Regions from separate parts of the Glutamicibacter sp. HZAU genome, predicted to be linked through region 2. Evidence: riboswitches for the same ligand, from Rfam matches in the RefSeq annotation. Region 2 holds a riboswitch; each other region holds the start of a gene.
The links. A riboswitch is a leader RNA that binds a small molecule or an ion and turns the genes downstream of it on or off. The one in region 2 is predicted to bind thiamine pyrophosphate.
Positions count from the first base shown of each region.

Region 1: it holds a riboswitch for thiamine pyrophosphate, as region 2 does, so the genes downstream of both, thiM (hydroxyethylthiazole kinase) here and thiC (phosphomethylpyrimidine synthase ThiC) in region 2, are expected to answer to the same signal.
Region 3: it holds a riboswitch for thiamine pyrophosphate, as region 2 does, so the genes downstream of both, thiO (glycine oxidase ThiO) here and thiC (phosphomethylpyrimidine synthase ThiC) in region 2, are expected to answer to the same signal.

Region 1 is NZ_SCKZ01000006.1:205,665-208,863, reverse strand. It holds gene thiD (bifunctional hydroxymethylpyrimidine kinase/phosphomethylpyrimidine kinase) at 1-143, opposite strand, end outside; gene thiE (thiamine phosphate synthase) at 140-781, opposite strand; gene thiM (hydroxyethylthiazole kinase) at 774-1,568, opposite strand; TPP riboswitch at 1,558-1,652, opposite strand; gene EKH49_RS10715 (GntR family transcriptional regulator) at 1,687-2,055, opposite strand; gene EKH49_RS10710 (hypothetical protein) at 2,052-3,199, opposite strand, start outside.
Region 2 is NZ_SCKZ01000007.1:90,810-94,008, reverse strand. It holds gene EKH49_RS12385 (GTP pyrophosphokinase) at 1-288, shown strand, start outside; tRNA gene EKH49_RS12380 (tRNA-Met) at 381-457, opposite strand; tRNA gene EKH49_RS12375 (tRNA-Thr) at 505-576, opposite strand; tRNA gene EKH49_RS12370 (tRNA-Thr) at 1,107-1,178, shown strand; TPP riboswitch at 1,455-1,562, shown strand; gene thiC (phosphomethylpyrimidine synthase ThiC) at 1,559-3,199, shown strand, end outside.
Region 3 is NZ_SCKZ01000003.1:26,984-30,182, reverse strand. It holds gene EKH49_RS04895 (thiazole synthase) at 1-264, opposite strand, end outside; gene thiS (sulfur carrier protein ThiS) at 267-512, opposite strand; gene thiO (glycine oxidase ThiO) at 509-1,648, opposite strand; TPP riboswitch at 1,634-1,738, opposite strand; gene EKH49_RS04880 (GNAT family N-acetyltransferase) at 1,818-2,777, shown strand; gene EKH49_RS04875 (mechanosensitive ion channel) at 2,859-3,199, opposite strand, start outside.

The sequences.
Region 1 (3,199 bases), on a different contig from region 2:
CCGGACACCCCATGGGTGTTCTGCGCGGTCAAGGCGGTGATCACGCACATTCCGTAGCCGCCGTTGGCGGCAATGGCCTTCAGATCCGCCTGGATTCCGGCGCCACCGGAAGGATCGGATCCTGCAATGGACAAGATGTTCATTTGGCGGCCTCCCATGCCGAAACGAGCTGCGCGCTGGCCTGCTGCGGATCCTCTGCATTGCAGATGGCGCGGACCACTGCCATGCCCGCTCCGCCGCCGGCACGGATGGCTGCCGCGTCCTCGTGGGTAATGGCGCCGATTGCCACGCAGGGCAGCGAGGCCAACGTCGTGGCACGCGCAAAGCCGTTGAGGCCCAGGGGAGTGGGATGGTCCTTCTTCGTCGGGGTGGCGCGGACGGCCCCCACACCGAGATAGTCGATGACCGCGGCGTCCTTGTTCGCCTGGGACAGTTGCTCATCGCTGGAAGCGCTCAGTCCGATGACGCCTTCGCCGATGATCTGCCGGGCCAACTGCACCGGCACATCCTTCTGCCCGATATGGATGCCGTTCACGGCTGCACCGGCAGCCCGCGCCGCGAGGTAGACGTCGATGCGGTCATTGATCAGCAACTGGGCCTTGCCCTCGGTGAGCTTGGCGGCCGCGCAGGCCAGCTCGAAGAATTCCCGGGCGGTTTCATCCTTGGCGCGCAGCTGGATCCACTGGATTCCTCCGGCGACGGCGCCTTCGATCACTTCCAGGGTGCTGCGCGGGGTGCAACTGGCAGTATTGGCTACCAGGTAGGCTCCGTAATCATGCATGGTTCAGTTCCTCGTGCTTCAAAGTCTTAAGTTCTTCTGGATCGGTTGCGGACAGCGCATCAATGAATGCGACGGCGAAGCTGCCCGGACCTGTGCTGTTTTCCAGGGCCTTTTCAGCGGCCAGCCCGTAGAAGCCGTGGGCCGCGATGGCGGCCTCGAACGGGTCATCGTGGACCGCAATCATGCCGGCGCAGAACGCGCCCAACGCGCAGCCGCCGCCGGTGATCCGCGTCAAGCCGATGCCGTTGGTGTGCACCAGGACTGTCCGCGTGGCATCGATGATGGCATCGGACTGGCCGGAAATGGCCACCACGCAGTCATGCTGCTGGGCCAGCTCGCGTCCAGCCGCCAAGGCCGCAGAGACGTCATCCAAGGCATCTACACCGCGTGAAGCCGATTGCCGTCCGGCCAGGGCCAGGATTTCCGAGGCGTTGCCGCGAATCAGGGCCGGGCGTTGCCTGGCAATGTGCCGTGCAAAATCCGTGCGCACCGGCAGGGCGCCGACCGCTACCGGATCAAGGATCCACGGGGTGCCTGCTGCGCTCGCCGATTGCACGGCTTCTTCCATGGCGGCCAGCTGCTCGGTGCTCGGAGTTCCCAGATTCACCAAGACGGCGGAAGCCGCCTTTGCGAAGGGGCCGGCCTCTCCGGGCAGATCCGTCATGGCCGGGGACGCGCCGGATGCCAGCAGGACATTGGCGGTGAAATTTGCTACGACGGTGTTGGTCAGGCAGAAAACCAAAGGTGATTGTTGCCGGTATTCTTGGGCAACTGCATGCAAAGCCATGCGACATCCCTCCGCTAGCGTGAACTAGATCAGGTTCAACGGGTCTCATCTCAGTCGGTTGTTCCGACACCCCGTGTCACTGCCATAGAGCGTACGCACAAGCGGTTCCAAGGACAAGTTACTTACGCTCGCGCCGCGCCACCAAGGCCTTGAGCGTGGCCGCATCGACCTGCTGGGCGGCTGCCAGCGCCCAGAGGTGATCCACCGCGGCCAGCAGGTCTTCGCTGGCATCCACCGGCCGAAGCCGTTCGTTGACCACTGTGCCGGCCCGCCGCCGGGAGGTGATCAGACCTTCGGCTTCCAGTTCCTTGTAGGCGCGCGCTACCGTTCCGGCAGCAACGCCGAGGTCGGTGGCCAGTGCGCGCACGGTGGGCAGCTTGCTGTCTGCGGGCAATTCTCCCAGGGTGATCAGCGAGGCGATCTGCAAGCGGATCTGCTCGTAGGGTGCAGTGGCCGCCGCGAGGTCGACACTGATTTGCGTGCTCATGATGCTGCTGTCGGCTGCTGTGCACGCACCATCGCGGTACCAGGACGCTCCAGGAAAATCACCGCTGGGACAACGAAGACCAGAAGTGCAAACAGCCCCAGGCCTGCAGGGAAGCCGTAGCCAATCAGCAGCATGGCAAGCACAGCGCTGGTGGCAACGCGCATCGACCGCAGCTCCAGAACCCGCCGATACCAGATTTCTTCAGCTGGCGAGACGGCCCAGGGAATAGTCGCCCGGCGGCAGGACCAGATGAAGCCCATATGCGCCGCCGCAAGCAGCAGCAACAGCCCGATGACTAGTCCCCGGTTCGGAGGAGCGAACCCCCAAAGCGTCTCCAGCGGTGGATTCAATAGCAGGTAAGCGCAGATGGCAACCAGCAAGCCAGCGGCGATGTAGGACCACAAGGGCAGGGGTGCATGATGCTTTGGTGCTGCACTCGCCTGCCGAGCCACCTTGCTGGCGTAGCCCAGATACAGCGTATTGAGCACGATGTAGAGCAATGCCGCACCGGCAAAGAGCACCAGGATCCACGTAGTTCGTTCATTGGTCGGCATCCGGAATTCCTCATCCACGGGCAGGAATGACCAGCCGATGGCAACGGCGAGCAATGCAAGGGTAGCCGTGGTGTATTGCAATGCGAAGAGCTGATCTCGCAAGCGCGAGAAGGCGGTCCGTTCCCTGGTGGTGGAGTGGGCCGAGAATGTGGTGCGCGGACCCCAGAAGAACAGCGTAAGAGCCACCGCAAGGGCGCCATAGTTCAATAACTCGTACGGTCCACCGGTTGAATAGCCTTGCGAGTAATTGGCCACCGATACGCAAAATGCCAGCAGCACGATACCGGTATTGCGCAGCAACCGGTTGAGCCATACCGTGCGCAAGGCATGGTTGTCTTCGGCGGTGATGCCGGCCAAGGGGCGCCGGTTCAGGATCACTGCTGCAATCACCCCGGCGGCCACGACGATACCTGCCAGAGCCACGATGAAGACCGGGAGCATTTGGTTTCCGGGCAGCAGGCCATCGGTTGGGCCCGCAGAGGTGTAGGAGTAGCTGCCATCAGAATCGAACATAGTGGTTTCCGACTCTGGGATGCCAACGCTCCCTTCGACGCGGGAGGCAGGCCACAGCAATCCCACCGCGGCCAGCA
Region 2 (3,199 bases):
CAAATCCGCACGATCGCCCAGGATTTCTGGGCAAGCCTGGAGCATAAAATTTTCTACAAGTACGAGGGGGCGGTTCCAGAACATCTAGTACAGGAGCTCGCCGATGCGGCAGCTGTTGCAACGAAACTCGATATGCAAATGCAACGCTTGCATACCGAAGTACACGGCCATGATGCCAATGATGCAGCAGGACAAGAGACGAATTTCGATACGAAGGCCTTCCAGGGACTGCTCTCGCTGGCACAGCAAGCCAGCACAAGGAGCCCTGAAAAGGGTGCGGACAACTAAGCGTTATTGGCTTTGAAACGACGGGTCCCTGAAGACCGCTTCGAAGCCGGAAACCAAAAAAGATCCTCAGCCGAAGCCGAGGATCTTTGATTTGGTAGCGGCGCCGGGACTCGATCCCGGGACCTCACGATTATGAGTCGTGCGCTCTAACCAGCTGAGCTACGCCGCCACAAGTGAGAAACAATCCAGTAGAAGCCAAGAAAGCTTCTCACTCAGAGCCCCCTGCCGGAATCGATCCGGCGACCTCGTTCTTACCAAGAACGCGCTCTACCACTGAGCTAAGGGGGCAACGAGTAAATACTCTACACGCATTTCCCGGCAAAGAAAAATCGGTAAACCAACCTGGAAAACACCCCGAAATTTCCATAAAACTACTAGTCAAATTGAGATTAGCCACTCACCCTAGATCTTCAAGGACGAAGACTGGGACAAAAGGTGCTCGGGTGACGATTCTCACTGAGGTGTCCCTTGTGGTCAATCACGGATTCGCCCAGACGCGCAGGATAAAATCCCGCGACACTTTCCCTCGTGGCAGAACCACAGATCTCCCCCGTAAAACACAGGAGGCTCAACTCCCCCAGTCCCTCGACCCTGGGATTATGGATTGCCTGGAAGGACATCTGGCATCCGGTGCGCGGAGTCGCCACAACGCGCCGCGAAAGTAATCCAGGAGGCATGAAGCAAGCTCTCACGCGCACGGAATTCACCTAGGCAACCCGACTCCCATTTCCGTCTTGATTAGGAATATTGTGACGTCAGCAACAAATCCCCGGGGGATTTTGCAAACCTCGAAAACCTGTGTAAAGTATTTACCTGTTGCCCCCTTAGCTCAGTGGTAGAGCGCGTTCTTGGTAAGAACGAGGTCGCCGGATCGATTCCGGCAGGGGGCTCGCAATGAGAGAAGCAATCTGATTCCAGATTGCTTCTCTTTTCGTTTATCTGCCGCTCTTAGTGCCCCATGGCGCGGCCATCCCCTCAGCCTTCGCCCGCGCTGCTTCGCCAGCTTTCTGCCACGCCATCTTCCCCAGATTCCCGATTCGCGCTGCAAGAGGCTGATCGCTTGTACAAGCTAGCTCCTGCCGCCGGGCCATTGCCCGCATCCTGAATTGATGTCACCGTTCTGACCACTGGATTTGCGTTTCCTCCTCCCAAGCGTGCTAAGTTGTTCGCGACCACACGGGTGCCCTGGCAAGGGCTGAGATCGGGCTATCGCCGTCCGCGACCGTTGAACCTGTCCGGGTAATGCCGGCGAAGGAAGTGAGTTTCCCCAGTGGAACAATTTGAACAGCACCCTGCCCACACCCTTGCCTACCGCGAATCTGCGGGAATTTCTGTTCCCGTCACGCAGATCCATCTGGCAGACTCTCCCAATGGAAAGCCCAACGAGCCGCTGTCCGTGTATCGGACCAGCGGACCGGGAAGCGAACCGACCCAGGGCTTGCCGCCCTTCCGCGAGCAATGGATCCTGGAGCGCGGGGATGTGGAGGCTTATGCAGGCCGCGAGCGCAATCTGCACGACGACGGGCGCTCGGCGGTCCGCCGCGGCACGGCCAGCGCGGAATGGGCTGGACGTTCAGCCCCTCCGCTGCGGGCCCTTGGCGGAGCCCGCGTGACGCAAATGCACTATGCGCGCGCCGGGATAATCACCCCGGAAATGCGCTATGTGGCACTGCGCGAGGAATGCGATGTCGAGCTGGTGCGCAGCGAGCTCGCGGCCGGACGAGCCATCATCCCGGCGAACATCAACCATCCGGAATCCGAGCCGATGATCATCGGCAAGGCGTTCCTGGTCAAGATCAATGCGAATATCGGCAACTCGGCGGTGACCAGCTCCATCGCAGAAGAGGTCTCCAAGCTCCAGTGGGCCGCCAAATGGGGCGCCGACACGGTGATGGACCTGTCCACCGGAGATGACATCCACACCACCCGAGAATGGATCATCCGCAACTCCCCCGTGCCCATCGGCACCGTGCCGATCTACCAAGCGCTGGAGAAGGTCAATGGCGAAGCCAACAAGCTGACCTGGGAGATCTTCCGCGACACGGTCATCGAGCAGTGCGAGCAGGGCGTGGACTACATGACCATCCACGCCGGCGTGCTGCTGCGCTACATCCCGCTGACCGCCAACCGGGTGACCGGCATGGTTTCGCGCGGCGGGTCCATCATGGCCGGCTGGTGCCTGGCGCACCACCAGGAGAATTTCCTCTACACCCACTTCGATGAGCTGTGCGAGATCTTCGCGCAGTACGACGTGGCCTTCTCGCTGGGCGACGGGCTGCGCCCGGGCTCCATCGCGGATGCGAACGACGCAGCGCAATTCGCCGAGCTGGACACGCTGGCCGAGCTGACCAAGCGCGCCTGGCACTATGATGTGCAGGTGATGGTCGAGGGACCGGGGCATATCCCCTTCCATCTGGTGCGCGAGAATGTGGAGCGCCAGCAGGAATTGTGCGACGGGGCCCCGTTCTACACCCTGGGCCCGCTGGTTACCGATATCGCGCCGGGCTACGACCACATCACCAGCGCCATCGGCGCCACGGAGATTGCCCGCTACGGTACCGCGATGCTCTGCTATGTCACCCCCAAGGAGCATCTGGGGCTGCCCAACCGGGATGACGTGAAGACCGGGGTGATCACCTACAAGATCGCGGCGCACGCGGCAGATCTGGCCAAGGGGCATCCGGGTGCCACGGCACGGGATGATGCGCTGAGCAAGGCTCGCTTCGAATTCCGCTGGAATGACCAGTTCGCGTTGTCCCTCGATCCGGTCACCGCGCAGGAATTCCATGACGAGACGCTGCCGGCCGAGCCTGCGAAGACTGCCCACTTCTGTTCCATGTGCGGGCCGAAATTCTGCTCCATGCGCATTTCCCAGGATATCCGCGACGAATACGGCTCGGCCGAGGCGCAG
Region 3 (3,199 bases), on a different contig from region 2:
GGCGGTGAAGCATCCAGCGGTATTCGGCAGCGCAATCACGTTGTTGCGCTGCAGCAAGTCATACACGTTGGACTCGCCTGCCGCCGAAAAGTGTCGGATGGCCACGGTAGTCAGTTCGGTTCCAGAGGCCTGCAATGCGCTTTCCAGGGTGGTCAGCGAACTCGCTCCCCCGGTGCCGAGGATCAAGCGCGAAGACAAGGTGCGTCCTGCAACCTGGAATGGATCGCTGTTGATGTCCAGTTCAGTGATGTTTTGCGTGTCCACGCCTAGCCTCCCTGGGCTGCGGTAACGAGTTCGATGCTGTGCCCTTCGGCCAGCGTGTAGCTGTTCCAGGCGCTGCGCGGGATGACAGTGCCATTGACCGCGGCGGCTATTCCAAGCTTGCTGCCGTCCACGGCCGCCGAGTTGCTATCCAGATCCTTGCCGATCTGCATGCTGATGAATTCGCGAAGGGTGATTCCTTCGTCCAGGTTCAGTTCCCGGGAATTGAACTTAATGCCAATGCTTTTCATGGATGCTGCTCCGTTCGGTGGGTGGTCCGGGTTGCTGTGGCGAAGCGGTGTGGATTCACAGCCTGATGCAAGGGGTGCGTTCCATTTCCGTGAATAAGGTCAGCGGCGAGTGTTGCGCCCAGCGGAGCCAGCAGCACTCCGTGCCGGGAGTATCCGGTGCTAAGCACCAGGCCCGGGTCAATGCGCCCCAGCAGCGGACGGTCATCAGGTGTGGCGGGACGGGCCCGGGCAGTTGCCTCGTTCAGCGTGCAGTCGCTGATGCCGGGGATGAGCTTTCGTGCATTGTCCAGCAGTAGGTGCATGGCTCCGATGTTCACTGCAGGCTGGCGGTCTTCCCGGACGCTGGCTCCAAGCACGAGGCTGCCGTCCTTTCTCGGCACGAGATACACCGGCTCCCGGTGCACGATGCCGCGGATGGTCCGGGTGATCAATGGCGGACCGGCTGGCCCCTGGATCCGGAGAATATCTCCGTAAACGGGGCGCACCGGCACCCGGTCCAGGCCGTCAATGGTGCCCAGTCCGGTGGCCACGATGGTTTGATCCGCTTCGAGGATCTTGCCCGATGCGGTGCGTACCGCGTTGGTTCGGCTCCCGTCGCCCACCAGCGCCTGCGCCCGCTCCTCGATCAGGCGGCCACGCAGGTGATCAAGCAGGATTTTGACGACTGACCGTGGGTCGACTTGGTGGTCATCTTGGCATAGGACTGCGCCTGCTATATTCGCGGCCAAGGCTGGTTCGAGTTTGCGGGCTTGGCTGGGCAAGAGCTTTTCCGCTGACAGGCCGAGGGAAGCTTGCAGTTCGGCCAGCTCATGCAGGGCTTCGCGGTCAGCCGGTTCGGCCGCGACGACGAGGGTTGAGTTCTGCAGGTAGTCCGGGCGTTGCCCGGTCACGGATTCGATGCGCTCAATGAACTTTGGATAGGCGGCATTCGAGGCGGCAAGCAGCTCGTGAAGGGGGCCATGGCCCCAGACCGTTTCAGCTGCCGGGGCCAGCATTCCGGCTGCCGCGTAGCTTGCACCTTGGCCTGGTGCTGGATCGATGAGGGTGGCAGTATGTCCCCGTGATTCCAGTTCGAACGCAACAGACAGGCCGATGATTCCGGCGCCAACAATATTCACATGCACGAGAGCACGCATCCTTCCTACGGCGGCATGACCCGCATCAGGTGTAGCGGTCGGCTCGGTGCCCTCTCAGCCTGGTCGATTCAGGCTCCCGCGGAGTACTGCGATTATAGGCATGATCCAGCTCATAAAGTCGAACTGGAGCAACCGCAGCTCCGTCATCTTCTGTGATGTACTAGTTGACATGGCATCTCATGACTTCCCCCGCGTGCTTCCCCAGGGATCTGCGTTGTCCAACACGATCATTTCGTTGGAGCAGGAGCTCTTGGAAACCAGCCAGCGCCATAGCCGAAGGCAATTGGAACGGTACTTGCATCCGCAGTTCTCCGAAGTGGGCGCCAGCGGCCGTGTCTACGATCGCGAGTCGATCATTGCCCAGCTGGCCCAGGAGCCGGAACGGGATTCCGGATCTCGGGAAGTCGGAAGCCCCGTGGCAATCCAGGTTGCCGATCAAGCGGTGCTTCTGCGCTGGAGGTTGCCCTCGGCATCCGCCAGCGAGCGCAGTTCGCTGTGGATCCATGAGCAGGATCGCTGGCAGCTGCTGTTCCATCAGGGCACGCCCGCTGCGCGGCAGCTTTCTTTTGCAGAACCGAACAAGGGCGCATCAGTCGACGACGATTTCTCAGTTCGCAGGCTGCGCCAATCGGATGCCGAAGCCGTTTTCGAAGCCTTTTCCTCCAATGCCGATATGGATCGCCAAGGAGATGCCGACACTCCGGAAAAGGCCGCATCATACGTGCGTGCCCTGATGGAGGCCGGCGAACGGCAGCAGGCTTTGGCCGTCGCCTATCGGGACCGGCTGGTCGGTTTGGTCTGCGGTACTGTCGATCCAGCCAATCAGAACGCATGGGTTTGGTATTGGATGAACCAGGACTACCGCGGGAGGTCTCTGGCCACTCGCGCAGTGGCTACTTTGGTGAACCACCTGTTTGGCGAGCTCGGTTTGTACCGTTTGGAACTAGGTCTTCGGGCGAATAATCCTGGATCGAAGCGTGTAGCCGAAAGCAACGGGTTCCTGCGCGAGGGTGTCGAGCGCGGTAAGTTCCTGGTTGCTGGAGAACGCATTGACGTGTACGCCTACGCGCGGTTGCGGACTGATCAGGTCCCGGATGTAGTGCCGTTGCCGTGGAGCACGCAGCCGTAGCTTGGCGGGCAACAAAAAGTCGCGGAATCCGTTTTCGGGTTCCGCGACTTCTTATCTGTCCCTCAGGTTTAGTGATATTGGCTAGATGCCTGGAGTTGATGCCGGCGGCGTCGAATCCGGGCCGTCGGTGGCCTGATTGGCCTCGATCTTTTTCAGCGTGCGAGCCGCAGCATCGCGGCCACCAAGTCCAAAGGCCAGCGCCGCGGCCAATGCCGCGCCAATGACGATTGCACCGAAGGCCATATTGATGATCGAATCAGCGATACCCATGTACTTCAAGCCCATTGCCACGAACAACGCAATTGCCGTGTAGCGGATGATCTTTGAAGCGGTGGTGTCGCCCAAGAAGCGGCCAATGACGTTGGCGATGACGAAACCTGCGGCGATAATTGCTGCGCCGAAGAGAATCTTGCCTCCCAAGG